2 regions of the Ensifer sp. ENS11 genome follow, and region 2 is predicted to be linked to the other one. Evidence: riboswitches for the same ligand, from Rfam matches in the RefSeq annotation. Region 2 holds a riboswitch; the other holds the start of a gene.
What was found. Region 2 has a riboswitch for S-adenosylmethionine ahead of IB264_RS02245 (O-succinylhomoserine sulfhydrylase). Riboswitches for the same ligand answer to the same signal wherever they lie in the genome.
Positions count from the first base shown of each region.

Region 1: linked by a shared signal. The riboswitch ahead of metA (homoserine O-succinyltransferase) and the one ahead of IB264_RS02245 (O-succinylhomoserine sulfhydrylase) in region 2 are both predicted to bind S-adenosylmethionine.

Region 1 is NZ_JACVAN010000008.1:183,777-189,335, reverse strand. It holds gene IB264_RS17670 (VWA domain-containing protein) at 1-901, opposite strand, end outside; gene metA (homoserine O-succinyltransferase) at 916-1,842, opposite strand; SAM riboswitch at 1,906-1,983, opposite strand; gene IB264_RS17660 (NUDIX domain-containing protein) at 2,176-2,628, opposite strand; gene IB264_RS17655 (MoxR family ATPase) at 2,625-3,464, opposite strand; gene IB264_RS17650 (RidA family protein) at 3,586-3,966, opposite strand; gene leuD (3-isopropylmalate dehydratase small subunit) at 3,975-4,580, opposite strand; gene IB264_RS17640 (glyoxalase/bleomycin resistance/extradiol dioxygenase family protein) at 4,796-5,227, opposite strand; gene IB264_RS17635 (hypothetical protein) at 5,477-5,559, opposite strand, start outside.
Region 2 is NZ_JACVAN010000001.1:451,547-457,105, forward strand. It holds gene IB264_RS02230 (Hsp33 family molecular chaperone) at 1-72, shown strand, start outside; gene apaG (Co2+/Mg2+ efflux protein ApaG) at 79-471, opposite strand; gene IB264_RS02240 (CDP-alcohol phosphatidyltransferase family protein) at 583-1,197, shown strand; gene IB264_RS02245 (O-succinylhomoserine sulfhydrylase) at 1,240-2,424, opposite strand; SAM riboswitch at 2,469-2,547, opposite strand; gene IB264_RS02250 (2'-deoxycytidine 5'-triphosphate deaminase) at 2,622-3,719, shown strand; tRNA gene IB264_RS02255 (tRNA-Gly) at 3,800-3,874, shown strand; gene IB264_RS02260 (transporter substrate-binding domain-containing protein) at 4,060-4,893, shown strand; gene IB264_RS02265 (sterol desaturase family protein) at 4,981-5,559, opposite strand, start outside.

The DNA.
Region 1 (5,559 bases), on a different contig from region 2:
AGGTGCGCAGCAGCTCCGCCGTGCGGGTGATGTCGGCGCGCCGGCGGCGATTGTCCTTCCACAGGCCTTCGTAGACGCAATTGTGGAAGTAGAAGTGCTCCATGTGGCGGAATTCGCCGCGTGCCGCCGAAAACAGCTCCTCAACGATGCGGATATGGTCGTCCATCGAACCGCCGACGTCGAAGAACATCAAGAGCTTGATAGCATTGCGCCGTTCCGGCCGGGTGACGACATCGAGATAGCCGTGCTCGGCGGTGGCGCGGATCGTGCCGGAGAGGTCGAGTTCGTCGGCAGCACCCTGGCGCACCCAGCGCCTGAGCCGTTTGAGCGCCACCTTGATGTTGCGCGTGCCGAGTTCGACCGTGTCGTCGTAATCCCTGAATTCGCGCCGGTCCCACACCTTGACCGCGCGCCGGTGCCGCGAGCCGTCCTGGCCGATGCGCACACCTTCGGGATTGTAGCCATAGGCGCCGAAGGGTGAGGTGCCGGCGGTGCCGATCCATTTGGCGCCGCCCTGGTGGCGCCCTTCCTGTTCGCTGAGCCGCTGGCGCAAGGTCTCCATCAGGGTCTCGAAGCCGCCAAGGCTTTCGACCAGGCGCTTCTCTTCCTCGGTCAGATATTTTTCGGCAAGCTTGCGCAACCACTCTTCGGGGATTTCACCCTGCGCGAACTCGTCTGGCGGATTGATGGCCTCAAGGCCGGAAAAACAATGCCGGAATACGCCGTCGAAGCGGTCGATATGGCGCTCATCCTTCACCAATGCCGTGCGTGCGAGAAAATAGAACGCCTCGATATCGAAGGTGGCAATGCCCGCCTCCATGCCCTCGATCAAGGACAGGAATTCCCGGAGCGTCACCGGGATCTTCGCGGCCTTCAATTCGAGGAAGAAGGGGATGAACATCCGCGGCTCCGGCCCTAGCTTTCGTTCCTGCCGATCAGGTCCATTTCGTAGGGCGTCGTCTGGTACATCTCGTTGATCCAGTTGCCGAAGAAAAGATGCGCATGGCTGCGCCAGCGGTTCTGCGGCGGCAGGGTTGAATCATTGTGCGGGAAGTAGTCATGCGGCATCTTGATCGGTACGCCCGCATCCACATCCCGGAAATATTCGTCCGATAGCGAAGTGGAATCATACTCTACGTGATTGAACATGTAGAGGCGCTTGCCCTTCTTCTCGTGCACGAGGCACACACCCATCTCCTTCGATTCCATCAGGATCTCAAGGTCGGGCACCGCATCGATGTCGGCGCGGCGCACTTCGGTCCAGCGCGACACCGGCACGGCGAAATCGTCGGAAAAGCCGTTGAGATAGACGGAGGAGGGCTGCAGGTTCTGGTGGCGGTAGACGCCGAAAGCCTTCTCCTTCAGCGGATATTTCGGCACGCCATGGAAATGATAGATCGCCGCCATCGCGCCCCAGCAGACGTTCAGCGTCGAATGCACGTTGGTCGTCGTCCAGTCGAGGATGCGCTTGAGTTCGTCCCAATAGGTGACGTCCTCGTATTCCAGCGTTTCGACCGGGGCGCCGGTGATGATGAAGCCGTCGAACTTGCGGGCCTTCACCTCCTCCCAGGTCTCGTAGAAGGCAAGCAGGTGTTCCTCGGAGGTGTTCTTCGCGCGGTGCGCGCCGATGCGGATCAGCGACAGCTCGACCTGCAGCGGCGAGGCGCCGATGAGGCGCGCCATCTGGATCTCGGTCTTGACCTTGTTCGGCATGAGGTTCAGCAGCCCGATCTGGAGCGGGCGGATATCCTGACGGATCGCCACGGTCTCGGTCATCACCCGCACGCCCTCGGTCGCGAGGGTCTCGAATGCGGGCAGCGTATCGGGTATCTTGATGGGCATGGGGCTTCCACTCGATCAATACAAAAAAACCGGCGGCGATTGATCGCGACCGGTCCTCGGAAAATCCACGTTTCCTCGGCCCTTTAGCGATTTGTTTAACGTGGCTGCAAGCCGGCCGGCCAAATCACCACGGATTGTTTGATAGCGCGGCAAGGCCGCGGGGGTCAATGAAAAACGATTCGTGTGGGTTGGCCCCTCATCCGGCTGCCGCCACCTTCTCCCCGCAGGCGGGGAGAAGGGACATTGCCGCGGCCGTTCGGCTCCCTTTCAGGCTTACAGCAGGTGATGAGGTTGCGGTCGCCGCGTTCCCCCGCCCCGCTTGCGGGGAGAGGGTTAGGGTGAGGGGCAATCTGTTGCTAGGTGCAGCAAGTCCAGACCGTTCTGCATGCCATATCCCAGCCGCTTGCCGGCCTCGCTCTGACTGAGCCAGAAGAAGCGAAAGCGGATCGGCGGGCCACCGCTCTCCGGCGTCATTTCGCGGTGCAGCCAGGGTTCCTTTTGTTCGCCGGCTAACGGCCCATGGAAATAGTGCCGGCGATGGCAGATTTTCCGGCCGTTCTGCGTGAAGTGATAGTCCTGCGTTTTAAATGGCAATAATGCCGGCGGCGGCGTCAGCCCGGTCTCCTCGACAAATTCGCGGAAGGCCGCCGCTTCAGGGCTTTCTCCCGGTTCTATCGTGCCGCCCGGGACCTGCAGATCTACATCGGGAAAGTCCGGCTCGTCGAAGACGAGCAGATGCCCTCGCCAGGTGGCGTAGATCAGGACCTTGTTGGCGTCCGGTCTCATCCGTCGCGGCGTGCCATGAAGGCCAGGCGCTCGAAAAGGTGGACGTCCTGCTCATTCTTGAGAAGCGCGCCGTGCAGCTTCGGCAGCATGGTCTTTGGATCGGCGCGCAGGTCGGCCGGGTCGATCTCGTCGGCGACGAGCAGGCGGATCCAGTCGAGCGCTTCGGAGGTCGAGGGCTTCTTCTTCAGCCCCGGCACCTGGCGGATATCGTAGAAGGCGGCAAGGGCTGCCGAAAGCAGCGTCTTGCGGATGCCGGGATAGTGCACCTCGACGATGCGGGCGAGCGTGTCTGCGTCGGGAAAGCGGATATAGTGGAAGAAGCAGCGGCGCAGAAAAGCGTCCGGCAGTTCCTTCTCGTTGTTGGAGGTGATGACGACGATCGGCCGCTGGCGGGCGTGGATCGTCTCGTTGGTCTCGTAGACGTGGAACTCCATCCGGTCGAGTTCCTGCAGCAGGTCGTTCGGAAACTCGATGTCGGCCTTGTCGATTTCGTCGATCAAGAGCACCACACGCTTCCCGGCCTCGAAGGCCTGCCAAAGCTTGCCCTTGCGGATGTAGTTCTTGACGTCGTTGACGCGCTCGTCGCCGAGCTGGCTGTCGCGCAGGCGCGAGACGGCGTCATATTCGTAAAGTCCCTGCTGCGCCTTGGTCGTCGACTTGACGTTCCATTCGATCAGGTCGAGTCCCAGAGCAGCTGCAACCTGCCGCGCAAGCTCGGTCTTGCCGGTGCCGGGCTCGCCCTTGACGAGCAGTGGCCGTTCCAGCCGGATCGCGGCGTTGACGGCGATCATCAGGTCCTTGTCGGCGATATAGTCGGCGGTGCCTTCGAATTGCATGGGCTTCTTCCGGTCATAGTGATGCGGAAAACGGTCCTGCGGGCGAGGGCCGTCGTCATGCTTCTGCAGTAGCGCATAAGCGGTGCAGGTGTCACTGCCGCTGGCTGCGACCCGTCAGACGTCAGCCGCGGAAGGCGGTAACCTCGATCTCGATCAGCATTTCCGGGCGGATGAGATCGCAGACGATCATGGTGGCGGCAGGGCGGATTTCGCCGAACATCTCGCCGAAGATCGGAAAAACCCGGTCGGCGAAACTGGCATCGGTGACGTAGTAGTGATTGCGCACCACGTCTAAGAGCGAGAAGCCCGCCTCTTTCAGCGCGCCCTCGATCGTCTTCAGGCAATTGTGCGCCTGCTCTTCCACCGTTTCCGGCATGGTCATGGTGGCGTAGTCGTAGCCGGTGGTGCCGGAGACGAAACACCAGTCGCCCTTGGCGACGGCACGCGAATAGCCTGCCGTCTTCTCGAAGGGCGAACCGGAAGAGATGAGCTTGCGCGTCATCCCGTCGCTCACGCCCAGGGGCGCGAGGCGGTGGTCGACTTTTCGAAGCTGTCGATGGCCGTTGCCTTCTCCAGCGTCAGGCCGATGTCGTCGAGGCCGTTCAGCAGGCAGTGGCGCTTGAAGGCATCGACCTCGAACTTGACCGTGCCGCCGTCCGGACCAGTAATTTCCTGGGATTCCAGGTCGACCGAGAGGATGGCGTTGGAGCCGCGCGAGGCGTCGTCCATCAGCTTGTCCAGGTTCTCCGGGCTGACGACGATCGGCAGGATGCCGTTCTTGAAACAGTTGTTGTAGAAGATGTCGGCGAACGAGGTCGAGATCACGCAGCGGATGCCGAAGTCGAGAAGCGCCCACGGTGCGTGCTCGCGCGAGGAGCCGCAGCCGAAGTTGTCGCCGGCGACCAGGATCTTGGCGTTCTGGTAGGCGGGCTTGTTGAGCACGAAATCCGGGTTGACCGAGCCGTCCTCGTTGTAGCGCGCTTCGGCGAAAAGTCCGGTGCCGAGGCCGGTGCGCTTGATCGTCTTCAGGTAATCCTTCGGAATGATCATGTCCGTGTCGACGTTGACGACGGGGAGGGGAGCGGCGACGCCGGTGAGCTTGACGAACTTTTCCATAACTTCAGGCCTTCGATTTCAGCGAAATGTTGCGTAAGCGTTTAGATCAGTTTTGCGCCGAAATGAAGGAAAATCTATCCCGAAGATGCTTGCCGGGCGGGTGAAATCGCCTGCCCGGCAAGTGTTGTCGCGGTTGTTTTATCCGTTGGGCGCCTTGCCCGAGGGTTTTGCCGAAATCGGCCGGTGTCTGGCTTCTGTCTCAGCCTGTCTTGACTCTAGCCTGCTTTTACTGGGGCGTTCAGCGCCCAGAGCACGCCGAAGGGGTCGCGCAGCTGCCCGTAGCGATCGCCCCAGAACATCAATTCGATCGGCATCACGACTTCGGCGCCGGCGGCGACCGCCTGGCTCCACCACGCGTCGATGTCGTCGACCGGCAGCATCAGGCTGAAGGCCTGCGGCTTTTCCAGGGCATGGCCGTATTCCGGATAGGCGTCACTGAGCATCAGCGAGCTGCCGTTGATGTGGAGATGGATATGCATCGTCCGGCCCTGGTCGTCGACCGGTTGCCGATAGGCTTCCTTTGCGCCGAAGGCGTGCTTGTAGAATTCCGCCGCCTTGGCCGCGCCGTCGACCTGGAGATAAGGCACCAGGCCGTTGAGGGCCTTCGGCAGCTGGTTTGCGTCTGTTTTCTGCGTCGTGCTGTCCATGTCATGCTCCTGTTGAGGGAATGATGCAGTGGCCATGACCTTTGCTGGCCTGACCCAAGGACGAACGCAAGCGGGTCTTGCCGACACGGGTGTCGCAAAAAAATCGAGCGAGATTGGGCTGCCGCGTCGGGCAGACTCAAGCATTTCGGGAAAAATGCGAAGCGGTTCCCGTCAGGAAGTGCGTAGAAACAAGGAGATAGAGCGCTTCCGCGACGTCGTCTAAACCGGAAACGCTCTGGAGATCGATGCCTAGAGATCGATGATCGTGCCGCGACCGTCGTTCCAGATGCGCATTTCGCGCGGGGCGGCGCCGGAGGTCGGGCGGGCCGTTG
Region 2 (5,559 bases):
TTGATCAAGGTGACGTGCGAGTTCTGCTCGACCACCTATCGCTTCGAGGCAAGCGAGGTCCGCCAGCAGTAGGATGCCTCAATTCAGGGTTCGAACGAGCCCTGGTGAATCAAGCGAGAAGGCGGGGATTGCCACGTTGAAGTGTTCTCCGCCTTCCGATTCCATGCTGTAGTGGCCGAACATGACGCCGGACGGCGTATCGAGCGGGCATCCGGAGGAATATTCGTAGGTATCGCCGGGGTTCAGCAACGGTTGCTCTCCGATGACACCGGGCCCGCTGACTTCGTCCACCTGGCCGTTCTCGTCGGTAATATGCCAGTAGCGTGTCATCAGCCGAACCGACTCGGCCGAATGGTTGGCGATGACGATGCGGTAGCCCCAGACATAGCGGCTGTCATCCGGATCAGATTGCTCTTCCAGATAATAAGGCTCCACCGTAACTTCTATGTCGCGAGTGAGCGCGCGATACATGAGCAACACCTTGTTTCAAGTCTTTCAGGGTATTCTACAGCAAGATGGTTTCGTCAAGAATAACGGCAGGATTGCATGCGTCGGCGGCAAGTCTGCGGAAAGGCGAGGCCGATGCTTGATGGCGCGGTGAGAAAACATCTGGATCCGATACTGGATCGGCTCGGTGCAGCACTTGCCCGCGGGGGTGTCGGTGCCAATGCGGTCACGATCACCGGCCTCGCGCTCGGCCTCGTTGCCGCTGTCCTCATTGCCGGACAATACTACCTTGCCGCCGCCATTGTTATCGTCGTTAGCCGGCTTTGCGATGGACTTGATGGTGCGGTGGCACGCGCCACGCGCAAAACCGATTTCGGTGGTTTCCTCGACATCGTGCTCGACTTCGCCTTCTACGGTGCCATCCCGCTCGGCTTCATCGGCGCCGATCCGCAGGCCAACGGTCTTGTCGGCGGTCTGCTGCTCTTCTCGTTCTACGTCAACGGATCGAGTTTTCTCGCCTATGCCATTATGGCCGAAAAGCGAGCGATGACGACGGATGTGCGGGGGGCAAAATCGCTCTACTTCACCACCGGGCTTGCCGAGGCGACGGAGACGATCGCCGCCTTCCTGGCCTTCTGCCTGTTCCCGACGTGGTTTCCGCTGCTGGCGGCGCTGTTTGCGGTCGTCTGCCTCTACACCGCGCTATCGCGCATTGTGCTCGCGCGAACGCGTTTTCGCGACGTCGAGTAGCGGCCGCCGCCGATCTCGGGGCGGCCGTCTTGTTCGTGGGTATCAGGCCTTGACGGTCTTCAGCGCGCGGGCGAAGTCCTCGACGATGTCGTCGCTGTCCTCGATACCGGCGGAGAAACGAACGGTGCCGGCGGAAATGCCGAGCTCGTCGCGAGCTTCGTCCGTCAGGTTCTTGTGCGTCGTCGTCGCCGGATGGGTGATCAGGCTTTTGGAATCGCCAAGATTGTTGGAGATGCGGGCGATCTGCAGTGCGTTCTGCAGTGCGAAGGCCGCATCCTTGCCGCCCTTGAGTTCGAAGGCGACAAGGGTCGAACCGCCGGTCATCTGCTTGGCGATGATGTCGGCCTGCGGATGGTCCGCGCGGCCGGGGTAGATCACCTTGGCGATCTGCGGCTGCTCGGCGAGGAAGTCGGCGACGCGACGGGCGTTTTCGGTCTGCTGCTTGACGCGCAGCGGCAGCGTCTCGATGCCCTTCAGCAACGTCCAGGCGTTGAACGGCGACATCGCCGGGCCGGTGTGGCGGAAGTAGTCATGCAGATGCTCGTTGATCCAGTCCTTGTCGGACAGAACCACGCCACCGAGGCACCGGCCCTGGCCGTCGATATGCTTGGTGGCGGAATAGACGACGATATGCGCGCCGAGTTCCAGCGGCTTCTGGAACAGCGGCGTGGCGAAGACGTTGTCGACCACGACCTTGGCGCCGATCTGGTTGGCGAGCCGAGAAACGCCTGAAATGTCGATCACTTCCAGCGTCGGGTTGGTCGGGCTTTCCAGGAAGAAGACCTTGGTGTTCTTCTGGATCGCCTTTTCCCAGTTCGCGAGATCGCGTCCGTCGACCAGCGTGCATTCGATGCCGTATTTCGGGGCCAGCGTCTCGACCACCCAGCGGCAGGAGCCGAAGAGGGCGCGGGCGGCAACGATGTGGTCGCCGGCCTTCAGCTGGCATAAAATGGCGGCAGTGACGGCAGCCATGCCTGATGCCGTGGCGCGCGCGTCTTCGGCGCCTTCCAGCATGCACATGCGCTTTTCAAACATGTCGTTGGTAGGGCTGCCGTAACGGGCATAGATGAAGCCTTCGGTCTCGCCCTTGAAGCGTGCTTCCGCCGCCTCGGATGTCTCGTAGACGAAGCCCTGGGTGAGGAAGATCGCCTCGGACGTCTCGCCGTGCTGGGAGCGGGTCGTTCCGCCGTGGACGAGTTGGGTTGCCGGGCGCCAGTTTTTGCTCATGTGACGATCACCTTCAAAAACAAAAAAACCGGCCGCGTGAAGGGCCGGTTTGAAACCCGGCCTTTTTAGCTACTTGTTTAACGTGGCTGCAAGCCGACCGGCCAAATCACCACGGGATAAAGCTCCAATACTGCTTGGGTGCGCTTGCGTCAATTCCTGGAGTTTGGTTTTGTCTCGCAACTGAAAAGAGGATCGAAATGGGCCGCGAGACTGGGATTTTGGCCGACCGCGCGATCGCCGCGCTGTTTGCGACCGGACGCTTGAAAAGCGAAAAGGCGCTGGATACCGATCAGATCCAGCCGGCAAGCCTCGACCTGCGCCTCGGCGCCAAGGCATTTCGCGTGCGCGCGAGCTTCATGCCGGGGCCGGCGCATCTCGTTGCCGACAAGCTCGACCGGCTGAAACTGCATGTCGTCGATCTCTCCGACGGCGCCGTGCTGGAAACCGGCTGCGTTTATATCGTGCCGCTGATGGAAAGCCTCGATCTGCCGGAGACCATGTCGGCTTCGGCAAATCCGAAGAGCTCGACCGGTCGCCTCGACATCTTCACCCGCGTCATCACCGATCGCGCCCAGGAGTTCGACAAGATCCCGGCTGGATATCGCGGACCGCTTTACCTCGAAATCAGCCCGCGCACCTTCCCGATCGTCGTGCGGCGCGGTTCGCGCCTGTCGCAGATCCGCTTCCGCACCGGCCAGTCGCTGCTCTCCGAGCAGGAACTGCTGGCGCTGCATGAAAGCGATATGCTGGTTGCGAGCGACAAGCCCAATGTCAGCGGCGGCGGGATCGCGCTCTCGATCGATCTCAAGGGTACGGGCCCGGACGGACTGATCGGCTACCGCGGCAAGCATCACACCGCGGTCGTCGATGTCGACAAGAAGGCGCAGCATGCCGTGTTCGACTTCTGGGAGCCGCTCTATAGCCGTGGCCGCGACGAGCTGATCCTCGATCCCGACGAATTCTACATCCTCGTTTCGCGCGAAGCTGTGCATGTTCCGCCGCTCTACGCTGCCGAGATGACGCCGTTCGATCCATTGGTCGGTGAATTCCGCGTGCATTATGCCGGCTTCTTCGATCCGGGCTTCGGCCATGCCTCTGCCGGCGGCAGCGGCAGCCGAGCGGTGCTCGAAGTCCGCAGCCACGAGGTTCCCTTCATCCTCGAGCATGGCCAGATCGTCGGCCGGCTGGTCTATGAACATATGCTGGAACGCCCGGAGGGACTTTACGGCCTCGGTCTTGGCTCCAACTATCAGGCTCAGGGTCTCAAGCTCTCCAAGCATTTCCACGCGGAGTAACAGAAAAAGTGCCGTTGCGCGGCAACGCGGCGCAACGGTCCTTGACAGATGCATGCGGTTGAGGAAGTTTCCGAAGCGCTGCGGGTGTAGTTCAGTGGTAGAACGCCAGCTTCCCAAGCTTGATGTCGTCGGTTCGATCCCGATCACCCGCTCCACTTTTTTCTTCAATGTCAGCCCATCGCGCTTTGAGCCGGCACTCCTGCGTGCGACGGCCCGAACCGTCGGACGCCGAAGCCAGTAGCCAGCCCGGTTCCATCCGGCTAATCTTGTCATCACCCATGAATCATCTGCGGCCGCGCTGGCCGTGCGGTACCACCAAGAGACGCGCTGGCCATTGCCCATGAAAATCCACCGACTGCTGGCTCTGTGCGTGTATCTGATGGCCGGTTCGCTTGCCGCCCAGCCCAGGGATCTGCCCAATCTGTTCGATGCGCGCGAGCGCATTGCCAAGCCGGATCTGACCGGCCTTGCGCGCCTACGGTTCCTGACCACGGTGGATTTCCCGCCGTTCAACTTCATCGACCAATCGGGCAAGCTTTCGGGCTTCCATGTCGACCTGGTGCGCGAGATCTGCCGCGAACTCGATATCGAAGCCAAATGCCAGATCCAGGCGGTCACCTATGCCGAGCTGCTCCCGGCGCTGGAAGAGGGACAGGGCGAGGCGGTCGCCGCCGGCATCTCCGTCAGTCCGGAACTGCGTCAGCGCTTCGGCTTCTCCAGGCCGTTCATACGGCTTCCTGCGCGCTTCGCCGTCAACACCAAGGCAGCCGGCGCCGTCTCCGATCCGTCGGGCCTGAAGGGCAAGGCGGTGGGCGTCGTTTCCGGCACCACGCATGAGGTGATGTTCAGGGCCTTTTTCCCCAAGCTTGAAGCCAGGATCTTTCCCGATCGCGATGCCATGCTCGCCGCTCTGCAGAAGGGCGAGGTCGCAGCCGTCTTTTCCGACGGCATGCAGCTTTCCTTCTGGGTGTCCGGCAGCGCTGCCGCCGGATGCTGCGCGCTTGTCGACGGCGCCTATTTCTCGCAACGCTTTCTTGGCGAGGGCCTGACGATCATGAACCGCAAGGCCGAGCCGGCGCTGACGCAGGCGATCGATCACGCCTTGCTGGCGCTTTCGCGCAGTGGGCGGCTCGACGAGATCTACCTGCGCTATTTCCCGAACGGAATTTACTAGGAGCGTTTCAGCGGCTCCTCTGAGACAGAAACGCTCTGCAGTTTATGTCGCCAAACCGCCGCACACTTTGCGCGGACATGCTCCAAATCAACTGCGACGGAAGGGCAGGAGTAACGACCACAAAAGCTTGGTCGGCTCGCTGCGGCCATAGGCGGTCAACCCCGTTTCGATCGCATCGTCGCCCCGTCGCGGCCGATCCGTATAGGTCGAGAACAGCCGGTCCCAGATCGCCAGGTTGAAGCCGTAGTTCGAATCCGTTTCCGAGCGCTCGGTCGAGTGGTGGATGCGGTGCATGTCGGGCGTGACGATCAGCGGCCGCAGCGCCCGGTCGAGGCGGGGTGGCAGCCGCAGATTGGCATGGTTGAACATGGCAGCGGCATTCAGCACGATCTCGAACATCAGCACGGCGACGGCAGGTGCGCCGAGCGCGACGACGACGGCAATCTTCCAGATCATCGAGACGACGATCTCCAGCGGATGAAAGCGCAGCGCCGTGGTCAGGTCGACGCCCGGGTCGGCGTGATGAACCCGGTGCATTCGCCATAGGGCGGGGACCTTGTGAAAGGCGACATGTTCCAGCCAGACGGCGAAGTCGAGCAAGACGAAGGCGATTGCGCCGGCCACGAGCGGAGGAACGCCCAATGCCGGCAGCAGGCCGTATCCCCG